2 regions of the Bacillus sp. 5w2 genome follow, and region 1 is predicted to be linked to the other one. Evidence: riboswitches for the same ligand, from Rfam matches in the RefSeq annotation. Region 1 holds a riboswitch; the other holds the start of a gene.
The links. A riboswitch is a leader RNA that binds a small molecule or an ion and turns the genes downstream of it on or off. The one in region 1 is predicted to bind S-adenosylmethionine.
Positions count from the first base shown of each region.

Region 2: it holds a riboswitch for S-adenosylmethionine, as region 1 does, so the genes downstream of both, ACXY7N_RS21845 (bifunctional O-acetylhomoserine aminocarboxypropyltransferase/cysteine synthase) here and ACXY7N_RS22510 (ECF-type riboflavin transporter substrate-binding protein) in region 1, are expected to answer to the same signal.

Region 1 covers NZ_JBTIWT010000016.1:81,167-87,016, forward strand. Annotated here, with positions in the region: gene ACXY7N_RS22500 (macrolide family glycosyltransferase) at 1-738, shown strand, start outside; gene ACXY7N_RS22505 (aspartate/glutamate racemase family protein) at 788-1,471, opposite strand; SAM riboswitch class I at 1,622-1,736, shown strand; gene ACXY7N_RS22510 (ECF-type riboflavin transporter substrate-binding protein) at 1,876-2,424, shown strand; gene ACXY7N_RS22515 (ABC transporter ATP-binding protein) at 2,435-4,135, shown strand; gene ACXY7N_RS22520 (energy-coupling factor transporter transmembrane component T family protein) at 4,128-4,928, shown strand; gene ACXY7N_RS22525 (YjcZ family sporulation protein) at 5,064-5,171, shown strand; gene ACXY7N_RS22530 (sensor histidine kinase) at 5,264-5,850, opposite strand, start outside.
Region 2 covers NZ_JBTIWT010000015.1:96,446-102,295, reverse strand. Annotated here, with positions in the region: gene ACXY7N_RS21860 (YczE/YyaS/YitT family protein) at 1-273, shown strand, start outside; gene ACXY7N_RS21855 (homoserine dehydrogenase) at 297-1,592, opposite strand; gene metA (homoserine O-acetyltransferase MetA) at 1,732-2,637, opposite strand; gene ACXY7N_RS21845 (bifunctional O-acetylhomoserine aminocarboxypropyltransferase/cysteine synthase) at 2,621-3,919, opposite strand; SAM riboswitch class I at 4,013-4,117, opposite strand; gene ACXY7N_RS21840 (chloride channel protein) at 4,437-5,666, shown strand; gene ACXY7N_RS21835 (YjjG family noncanonical pyrimidine nucleotidase) at 5,710-5,850, opposite strand, start outside.

The DNA of each region.
Region 1 (5,850 bases):
CGACCCGATGAACGTTCTGAAAAGTTACTATGTCAAATGGAACATGAATTTGGAGTAAAGCCTAAAAATAATCTTCAATTTATGCATAATAAGGGAGATATCTCACTCGTGTACACAAGTCGTTATTTTCAACCTGATAGTGATTTGTTCGGAGAAAATAACATTTTTATTGGGCCGAGTATTTCAAATCGTAAAACAAATGTAGAGTTTCCACTTGAATTGCTTAAAGATAAGAAAGTTATTTATATTTCAATGGGGACACTACTTGAAGGGCTCGAACCATTCTTTAATACTTGTATTGATACTTTCTCAAATTTTGAAGGGATAGTCGTAATGGCAATTGGTGATCGAAATGATATTTCAAAAATAAAGCAAGCACCAGACAATTTTATAATTGCTCCATACGTACCCCAATCAGAAATATTAAGTGAAGCAGATGTATTTATTACACATGGCGGCATGAATAGCGTACACGATGCTATTTATTTTAATGTCCCATTTATCATAATTCCACATGATAAAGACCAGCCGATGATAGCACAAAGATTAACTGAACTTGAGGCAGCACATAGGTTATTGAAAGAGCATGTTAATGCGCAAACTTTAAAAGAAGCGGTAACAAACGTTCTTTCAAATGAAAAGTATAAACATGGTATACGAAAACTAAATGATAGTTTTTTAGAATGCGGTGGTTCAAATGAGGCAATTGCAGCTATTAAATCTCTTTTAAATAAATAGTGTGGACAATATAAAAGCATAGAGGTTCAACCTTTATGCTTTTATATTATTATCCCGCAAACTGCACAGCAGTATTTGCATGTAAAAAAGCAGTATCAAAAACAGGAACAGTAAGGTCGTTTTGGGAAATAAGCAAAGGGATTTCAGTACAGCCTAGTAATATACCTTCTGCGCCATTTTGAATTAATGATTTTGTAATTTGTAATAGTTTTTCTTTTGATGTTTCTGAAATAATTCCTTTACTTAATTCATTTAAAATAACATGATGAATAAAATTTCTTTCCTCTTCATTTGGGATAATCGTCTCAATATTATAATTCGCTAAACGTGATTTATAGAAGTCTTGTTCCATCGTTTGTTTCGTACCCAATAGTCCGATACGCTTTATATTTTGTTCTACCACTTCTTTAGCACTCACATCACCAATGTGAAGAAGTGGAATAGATATTGCACTTTCTACTTCTTCAGCAAATAAATGGACCGTATTGGAACACATTAATAAACAATCAGCTCCGGATTTTTCAACCTTTTTTGCAACTGTGACTAATTCGTTTTTCACTTCTTCATATTGATGATTTTGTAACAAAGTAGTTACTTCAACAAAGTCCATGCTATATAAAACAAGCTTTGCATTTTGATCATATTGAGAAAGTGTAAGTGTATTAATATGTTTATAGTATAACGATGTAGATTCCCAACTTAGTCCACCAATTAAACCGATTACTTTCATCATACATTCCTCCCGAAACAATTTTGAATTCATTATTTCATAATTCCGATAAGAATACAATGATATAAATGTGCTATTTAACAAAAAATAAAAATAATTAGAAAACTATTGTAATTTATCTTTCTTAGTGCCATAATACGAATTACAAATTAATACTTATCCAGAGAGGTGGAGGGTACGGCCCTACGAAACCTCAGCAACCCCTATGTAAAATCATAGGAAGGTGCTAATTCCGCAGAGGACACAATGTGTTTTTTGGAGATAAGAGGATTCTTGAACGTGAAAGAAAATGACCTCTTATGCAAGAGGTCATTTTTTGTTGTATAGAAAGGGAGTGTCGATGCATAATTCATTTTTAAAATAAATATAGAGTAATAAAAGTTGACTAATATGAGAGGGGAATTGTAATGAACAAATTATCAACAAAGTTAGTAGCAGCAATCGGAATTGGATCAGCGTTATACGGGATATTAGGACTTTGGGGATTTTCTATTGCACCAAATACATTTATTAAACCTGCATTAGCTATTTTAACTGTTTTTGGAGCGTTATTTGGTCCAGTAGCAGGACTGTTAATAGGACTTATCGGTCATATCGTAACAGATACAATCGCTGGATGGGGTATTTGGTGGGGGTGGGTTATTAGTTCAGGACTTATCGGCCTTGCAATGGGACTCATTCAAAAAAGAGTTGGCTTTAGTGTGAAAAACGGGACGTATAATAAGGGAGATATTTCTTATTTAGCCATTACTGGGTTAATTGGTATTGTCATTGCGATTATATTTGCTGGGGCATTCGATATTATTGTGATGGGAGAACCGTTTGACAAAATTGTTATACAAGTATTAGGAGCAACAATTGCCGATGTTATTGTATTTTTAGTTCTCGGATTGCCAATTACAATAGGTCTAGCTAAATCTAATAAGAAACATACACATTTAAAAATTGAAAAGTAGGGATGTTAACATGCAACCAATTATTTCTTTTGAACAATTTAGCTTTCAATATGAGCATGCGGCACAGCCTACTGTAAAAGACATTACATTTCATATATATCCTGGAGAAAAAGTACTAGTTGCTGGACGAAGCGGTTCGGGGAAATCAACGTTAGCTCATTGTATCAATGGGCTAATCCCATTTTCTTATGAAGGATTTAGTACTGGTAATATTTTAATTGCCGGAAAAGATCCGAGGAAAGAGAGTATATTTGAACAGAGTAAACAAGTAGGAACAATTTTGCAAGATCAAGATGCTCAATTTATTGGCCTTACAGTAGAAGAAGATGTAGCTTTTTATTTAGAAAATGAATGTGTAAATCAAGATGATATGAAAAAGATTGTTTCGGACGCATTAAAAAAGGTAAAGATGCATACTTTTCATAAACAAAGTCCACATGAATTATCAGGAGGGCAAAAACAAACTGTTTCTCTAGCAGGTCTGTTAACGACAAATGCTGATATATTATTGTTCGATGAACCGTTAGCAAATTTGGATCCGCTAAGCGCCTTACATACAATAGAACTTATTCAAGATATACATAAACAATATAATAAAACAATTGTAATTATTGAACATCGAATAGAAGAAATGTTAAACCTGGATTTAGATAAAATTATTTTAATTGATGAAGGTGAAATTGTTGCCATAGGGACACCAGAAGAGATTTTAGCGTCAAATATATTACCATCTATTGGCTTAAGAGAGCCTATGTACATAGAAGTATTAAAGAGATTACATTTTGATAGTAATAATGATGTAATATACCCAATTGAAAATCTTCAAAGGGAAAATGTTAGTAGCGTAATAAATGAGTGGATGGAGAAGCAAGCTTTTTATAAAGATAGTCCTACAAAAAATGAATTATTGAATGTAGAGAATTTGTCGTTCTCATATCCTAATAAACAAAAAGTATTAGACAATGTAAATTTCTCTCTATATAAAGGGGAAATAGTAGGACTGTTGGGCCATAATGGAGCTGGAAAATCAACATTAGCTCATAGTCTTATAGGGATAAACAAAACAAAAAATGATAGGATTTTAATTGATGGAGTAAATATCAATTCTTGGTCTATTCGTAAACGCGGTGAGGTTATATCTTATGTGATGCAAAATCCAAATCATACGATTACACAACATACTGTTATAGAAGAAGTTTCATTCACATTAAAATTAAAAAGGGTTTCAAAGGAAGAGATTAAGCTTAGAGCGGAAGAAGCGTTAAAAGTTTGTGGTTTGTATCCATTTCGAAACTGGCCAATTCAGGCGTTAAGTTATGGACAAAAAAAGAGATTAACAATTGCATCTGTACTAACAACAAATCCGAAACTTATCATATTAGATGAACCGACAGCGGGACAAGATTATTATCACTATAAACAGTTTATGTCGTTTATTAGAAAATTAGCTGCAAAGGGAATATCGTTTATTTTTATCACACACGATATGAATCTCGTATTGGAATATACAGACAGAGCGATAGTTTTACATGAAGGGAAAATTATTGCGAATAATACCGCGTCTATTGTATTAGGGCATCTAGAAACGTTACAAAGAGCGAACCTAAGGGAAAGTTCTTTATACAAACTAATTAAATTTAGTGGGATTGCATTTCCTGAAAGGTTTGTAGAACTTTATTTTGATGTTATTAGGAGGGAGGAAGGTGTATAGTACATATTTTCATCGCATGGATGGAGCAGTGAAATTGTTGTTATTTATTTTCTGTATGACACTTACTTTTTTATTTTTTGATTTTCGCATATTGCTATTTGTATTTATGATTGGATGTATCGGACTTTTAGTTGCTAAAATTCCATTTCGTAAAATTTTTATTGTTTTTAGTGTTATATTTACATTTAGTTTATTAAATTCTGTCATGATTTTATTTATTACACCAACCCATGGATCTGAATTAATCGGATCATATACTTCATTTGTGTATATTGGATATGCAACAATTACATACGAAACCGTATTTTATGCAGCTACACTTTCGTTAAAGTATTTTACGTTATTACCATTTACACTTATATTTATTTATACGACTGACCCAAGCGAATTTGTGAGTAGCTTAAGTAAATTTCGTATTCATTATAAGATTACCTATGCAATAAATATTGCATTACGCTATATACCTGATATTCAGTCCGAATATAAAGTTATTAAACATGCACAAGAGGCGAGAGGAGTAGCTTTTGAAAAAGGTGAAGCAAGTTTATGGATTCGTATGAAAAACCGTGTCTTAATTTTCTGGCCGCTAATTATTCATTCACTAGATAGAATTGATACAGTTTCAAATGCAATGGATTTAAGAGGATTTGGAAAGAAGGATAAACGTACATGGTTTTATACAAATAAAGCGAAAAAAGGGGATTTCATGGCTTTATTTGTAGGTGTTTTTATTTTAATTATTGCAGTATATTTAAAGTTACATGTATTTCAAAACTTTTGGTATCCATTTTAAAGCACTCTCAAATGAGTGCTTTTACTTATTTTTATGTAGACATGCTCAAAAAAGGGATATTCACATAATGTATAATACGAACCAGTTAAAATGATCAACTACCTATTAGTTTTCAAACCAAAAGGAGGAGAAAATATGAGTTACGGTGGTTCTTGTGGTTTTGGTGGAGGTTTCGCTTTACTAGTTGTGTTATTTATTTTATTAATTATCGTTGGATGCAGCTGCTGGGGCGGAGGGTACTAATTTCTAATTAGTCTCCACAAATGTAAACTAAAAAAACATAGAAGATACTTATGTATCGAAACAAATAAAAAAGGAGCAATTATGCTCCTTTTTTATTTGTTTTCAGATGAGTTCGTATTACATTTCGGCAATGTAATTGTCAAAGTTGTACCTTTATTAACGAGACTTCGGATTTTTAAACTACCTTGCATCGTTTCAATAATCTTAACAGCAACCATTGTACCTAATCCTGTACCTTTTGTTTTTGTGCTAAAATAGGGTTCGCCAAATCGATTTATTTGCTCTTGTGACATACCAATTCCGCTATCCTCAATTCGTATTATAACTTTATTATTACTAATAGATGAGGAGATATGTAAAGTACCACCATTAGGCATTGCTTCAATACTATTTTTTATTAGGTTTAAAAAACATTGTTGAAAGTGCTGTTTATTACCAACAATTGATGCCCTAGAGAAATCTTTCGTAATATGTATTGTATTCATATTACATAAAGGTAAGATCATATTAATAACTCGAGTTAACTCTTGTTCTACTGAAATATGATCTAATTTTTCTGAAGCAGGTTTGGCAAATGTTAAATAATCATCAATAATTCCTTGGGCACGATGCAACTCTTCAAGTATATGTTCAATATACTCGTCTCTAGATTCTGGAGTTAAATTCGGTGTTTTTAAAA
Region 2 (5,850 bases), on a different contig from region 1:
GGAGCTGGAATCGGTCTTTACGTCTCTACAAACCTTTGCGCGGCGCCTCAAGAAGCTTTCGTTTTAACCGTTGCTGAGAAAAAGAAGTGGACGTTTAGAAGAACAGAAATTTCATTAGCGTTTTTATTTTTAACATTAAGCTTTTTATTGGATGGACCTATCTATTTTGGAACAATCATCTTATCCTTTACAACAGGCTGGATTATCCAAGCATTTATTCAAATTGGCACGCAGATTTTAAATAGAAAAAAACCTATTAAGCAAGCTGCTTAATAGGTTTTTTATTAGAGGAGATACTACTTAGCATCCCCTTCAATTCGATAGTTTGCTTTCAAACAATCTATTTCTTCATACCCTTGCAATGTATGTAGAATGTACTCGTAATCAGCAAGAGACGCACGATGCGTTACAATTACAATTTCAGCTTTTCCTTTCTCTTCAAGCGGCATTTGAATTATCTTTTCAAAACTAACACCACGCTCAGAGAACAATGAAGTAATTTTTGCAAATACACCAATTTCATCTTTTACATGAAGTCTTAAAAACTTCTTCACAACAATTTCGTCTGGCTCTTTTAATACCTTTTTATACTGCGGGGATACCGCACTATTTCCGTTTACACCTAATCGAATATTTTGCATTACAGCTACTAAATCTGAAACAACAGCTGTTGCTGTTGGTAAACTTCCTGCACCTGGTCCATAAAACATCGTTTCCCCGACCGCTTCACCGTACACATATACAGCGTTATATTCATTTTGCACGGCCGCAAGAGGATGTGTATTTGGAAGTAGCGTCGGTTCAACTGTAACCTCTAATTTTTCACCATCCCGCTTCGCAAGACCGATTAATTTAATCGTGTATCCTAAACTCTTACTGTATTCAATATCTTCCTCTGTAATAGAAGTAATCCCTTTTACCTTCACATCTCCAAGCTCTACATTTGTAGAGAAACCAAGGGTAGCCAAAATTGTCATTTTTCTTGCCGCATCTAAACCTTCCACATCTGATGTTGGATCTGCTTCTGCAAATCCAAGTTGCTGAGCTTCTTTTAACACGTCGTTATATGCTCTCCCTTCATCTGACATTTTCGTCAAAATAAAATTTGTCGTTCCATTTACAATTCCCATTACTTTCGTAATAAGATCGGAAGAAAGTCCTTCTACGATACTTCGTAAAATCGGAATCCCTCCAGCTACACTTGCTTCATAAAACAAATCAGCTTTATTATCTTTTGCTACCGCTAAGAGTTCCGCACCATGTAACGCCATTAAATCTTTATTGGCAGTCACAACATGCTTCCCACTTTGTAAAGCTTGCAAAATATATACTTTTGCATCATCAATGCCACCCATCACTTCAATGACAACGTCAATATTTGGATTATCTAAAATTTCATTTGCATCTTGTGTTAATAGAGTAGAAGGTACCTCTACCTCTCTCTCTTTTTCAATATTTTGTACTAGTACTTTCGTTACTTTTACAGGACAACCTACTTGGTGTATAAGTCGCTCTTGATGATCTGTAATGATACGAACTACACCACTACCAACTGTCCCAAGACCTAATAAACCAACTTGAATTTCTTTCATAATACTGTCCACCCCTCAAAAATTGTGTTTAGATGAAATTATATGAGTAAAAAATCTGAAAAACAATGTTTTTTGAACATTCGGAAAAATATAAGCTGATCTTTACAAAGAAAACGTTACCACGTGTTACACAATCTTTTTATAGTACATAAGGGGTTTCTTGATACACGTAATAATTCAGCCAATTAGAGAATAATAGATTCCCATGGCTCCTCCACCTTACAAGTGGTTTCTCATTTGGATTATTATGCTTAAAATAATTTTTCGGCACATCAATATTTAACCCTTTTTGGCGGTCCCGTTCATATTCTTGCTTTAACGTATCACAACTATATTCACTATGCCCGAGCGCAAACACTTGTCTTCCTTCTTGCCCAATAACAAGGTGCACACCCGCTTCCTCAGAGTTTGCTAATAATGTTAATTCTTTCACCTCTCTAATATCACTCTCTCGTACTTCTGTATGACGAGAATGCGGGGCGAAAAACAATTCATCAAACCCTTGTAACAATTTCACATGTTGCTCACGGACTTCATGTTCAAATACACCGAACATTTTTTCCTTAAGAGGATACTTTGGAACGCCGTAATGATGATATAAACCAGCCTGTGCCCCCCAGCAAATATGAAGCGTAGATGTTACATTCTCTTTTGAATACTCCATAATACGTTTAAGCTCTTCCCAATAATCTACTTCTTCAAAAGAAAGAGTTTCAACTGGTGCTCCCGTAATAATAAGTCCATCAAATTTCTCATTCTCAATATCACGAAATGTTTTATAGAAACTCGTTAAATGTTCCTGTGCTACATTACGGGACAAATGCGATTCCATATGAAGCAAATGAACATCTAATTGCAACGGTGTGTTGCCAATTAAACGAAGTAATTGCGCCTCTGTTTCTTGCTTTGTAGGCATTAAATTTAATATAGCAATTTTCAATGCCCGGATATCTTGTGTTTCTGCTCGCTCCTTCGTCATTACAAAAATATTTTCCTTCTGCAACACTTTGCGAGCTGGTAAATCTTTATCAATTATGATCGGCATGTTCTTTGCCTCCGACTAGCGCTGCTTCTAAATCTGCAATAATATCAGAAACATCTTCTATACCGACCGATAAACGAATTAAATCTGATGTGACGCCAGCTAAACGCTGATCCTCAGCACTTAATTGTCTATGCGTTGTGCTAGCAGGATGTATGACGCAAGTTCGCGCATCAGCTACATGCGTTACGAGAGTTGCTAGTTTTACATTTGCGATAAATTCTTTCGCTGCTTCTAATCCCCCTTTAATGCCGAATGTTAAAACACCACTAGCACCTTTCTTCAAATACGTTTGTGCTAACGAGTAATTTTCATTACTATCTAATCCCGGATAATTCACCCATTCAATACGTTCATGGTTAGCAAGCCACTTAGCAACTGCGAGAGCATTTTCACTATGACGCTCCATTCTTAAATGCAGCGTTTCTAAGCCGATATTGCTAATATACGCATTGAATGGGCTCATACAGTTTCCGTAGTCTCTTAATAATTGAACACGTGCCTTCACAATATAAGCTGCTGCACCAAAATTTTGAACGTAACTTACGCCGTGATAACTTGGATCCGGTTCAACAAGTTCAGGATATTTCCCATTTGTCCAATCGAAGTTCCCTCCGTCAATAACAATGCCACCTAAAGAACTTGCATGACCATCAATATATTTCGTCGTAGAATGAACGATAATATTTGCTCCATGTTCAAATGCTTGGCATAAATAAGGAGTTGCTAATGTATTATCCACGATAAAAGGTACTTCCAACTCTTTCGCTGCATCTGAAAATTCTTTGAAATTTAGAACATTCATCGCTGGATTTCCTAACGATTCTGCATAAACAAGTTTCGTCTTATCATTAGCAAGGGCCACAATTTCATCAGCAGTTAAATTCGGATTAAAGAACGTAACATCAATACCAAGCTTACGCAAACTCACTCCAAATAAATTAAACGTTCCGCCATAAACTGTTGAAGAACAAAGCAAGTGGTCTCCGCTACTACAAATATTTAAAACGGCAAGCATAATAGCAGCCTGCCCAGAAGCCGTTGCAACAGCTCCTACACCACCCTCTAAATCCGCTAACTTTTGCTCAAATGCAGCTAAAGTAGGATTTCCAATACGCGTGTAGATATATCCTTCTGCCTCTAAATTAAATAGCGCCGCTAAATCATCCGAAGTATCGTATTTATACGTTGTACTTTGATAAAGCGGTAAAACACGCGGTTCACCATTCTTTGGTGTATAGCCACCTTGCACACAAATTGTTCCTTTTCCCCATGATTCTCCCATCTCTCATTCTCCTTTCTTTTATACAAAATAAAAAAACTGCTCCTTTCCTGAAAACAAGAAAGGAGCAGTTTGAAAACACGCTCTAAAGGCTCTTTCTTATCTTTCAGGATTATTACCTGCAGGATTTGGCACAATTCCGTTATACGGCTGTTGCCAAGGTTTCATCGGGCCTGTCCCTCCACCTTTTCTTGATAAGACTATGCAATTACCGTTGATTTTATAGCAATAATTTCCTAATGTCAATTGGTTTTTCTGAATGTTCAAAATTAATTACAAATAAGTTTACATGCATAACAAAAGAAATATATTCCATATTCATTTGAAAAAGACCTTTTAAAACCCCCGATTAATATATAGAATTAAATACGTAGTTTAACTGTATACATTCCAAATTCTCACGAGACCTCAATATATTGAATAAGCCAACCTCTCAAAAAGATACTATACATATTCATCTCATTTCGCAGTAGTATATTTAATCCTTTCGACATTAAAACTTACATAACGGAGGTATCACATGACAAATACAAAAGACATGCACTATATGCTCGTCCTATACGGCATTCTTTTAGGCTCTATAGTAGGAGCAACAGTCTGGTTATTTTTAGTTACAATAAATATCGGCATTCACTTTATTTGGGGATACTTACCTACTATTTTCTCTTCTCCCGCTTATTACACTATTTGTGTAACAACTATCGGTGGGATTCTCGTTGGTTTAACCCAAAAATACTTCGGCACATATCCACGTCTTATGCCGGAAGTAATGGGTGAATATAAAAAAACAGGTAGAATTGAATACCGTTTTGTACATAAAGCTACTTTAACTGCGATTATCGTTTTAATATTTGGAGCTAGCTTAGGTCCCGAAGCAGCACTTGTTGGAATTATCGGTGGACTTTGTACATGGGTAGGCGATCGCTTTACATTCGCCTTAAAAGGAATGAATGAACTAACAGAGGTTGGAATCGGTGCTACTTTAAGTGTAATTTTTAACGCGCCATTATTCGGTTATTTAGCTCCAAATGAAAATGAGGGTGAGCAAATTAACGAATTTTCTAAAGGAAAAAAAGCAATTGTATATTTAGCTACCACTTTCGCTGGTTTTTCCGTTTATTTATTACTTAGTAAATTTGATAATCGTGGATCCTTTATCGTTGATTTTGGGGAGGGTTCCCTATCTCTTAATGAATGGATTGCCTTTCTACCACTTGCTAGTATTGGTGCTATAGTTGGATTCTTTTATTTCAAATTAGAATTCACATTAGAGAAATTAATCCATCCCTTAAAAGAATATAAACTATCACTTGGAATTATCGGTGGTATTTTATTAGGAATTACAGGAACTTTTCTCCCGTACACGTTATTCTCCGGAGAACATCAATTAAAAGATTTAGTCGTTGAATGGAGCCATTTATCCTTCTGGGTACTACTTCTTTCAGGGATTTTAAAATTATGTATTACTGCTGTTTGTTTAAATACAGGTTGGCGTGGCGGGCATATTTTCCCGATTATATTTGCTGGATCTAGTATCGGATATGCTATAGCTTCCATTATCCCTATAGATCCAATCGCTTCGGTAGCCATCGTAACAACAGCAATTTCAAGCTATGCATTAAGAAAACCAATTGCTATAACATTACTATTGCTCATGTTTTTCCCGCTCAACTTACTATTCCCGATGCTTGGAGCGGCAGCGATTGGTAATGCATTTCCACTTCCTAAAAACAACGAAACTACAAGCTAATACAAATAGGCAGTAGGGACAAAAGTTCCACTGCCTATTTTCATTACACACGCTGCTTCAATATTGCATATAACTCTTCAAAATTTTGTACTTCATATGTTGGCACAATCTCGCTATTATTTGATTTCTTTTCTGGATTAAACCAACAAGTGTCAATTCCCGCTACATATCCACCTTTAATATC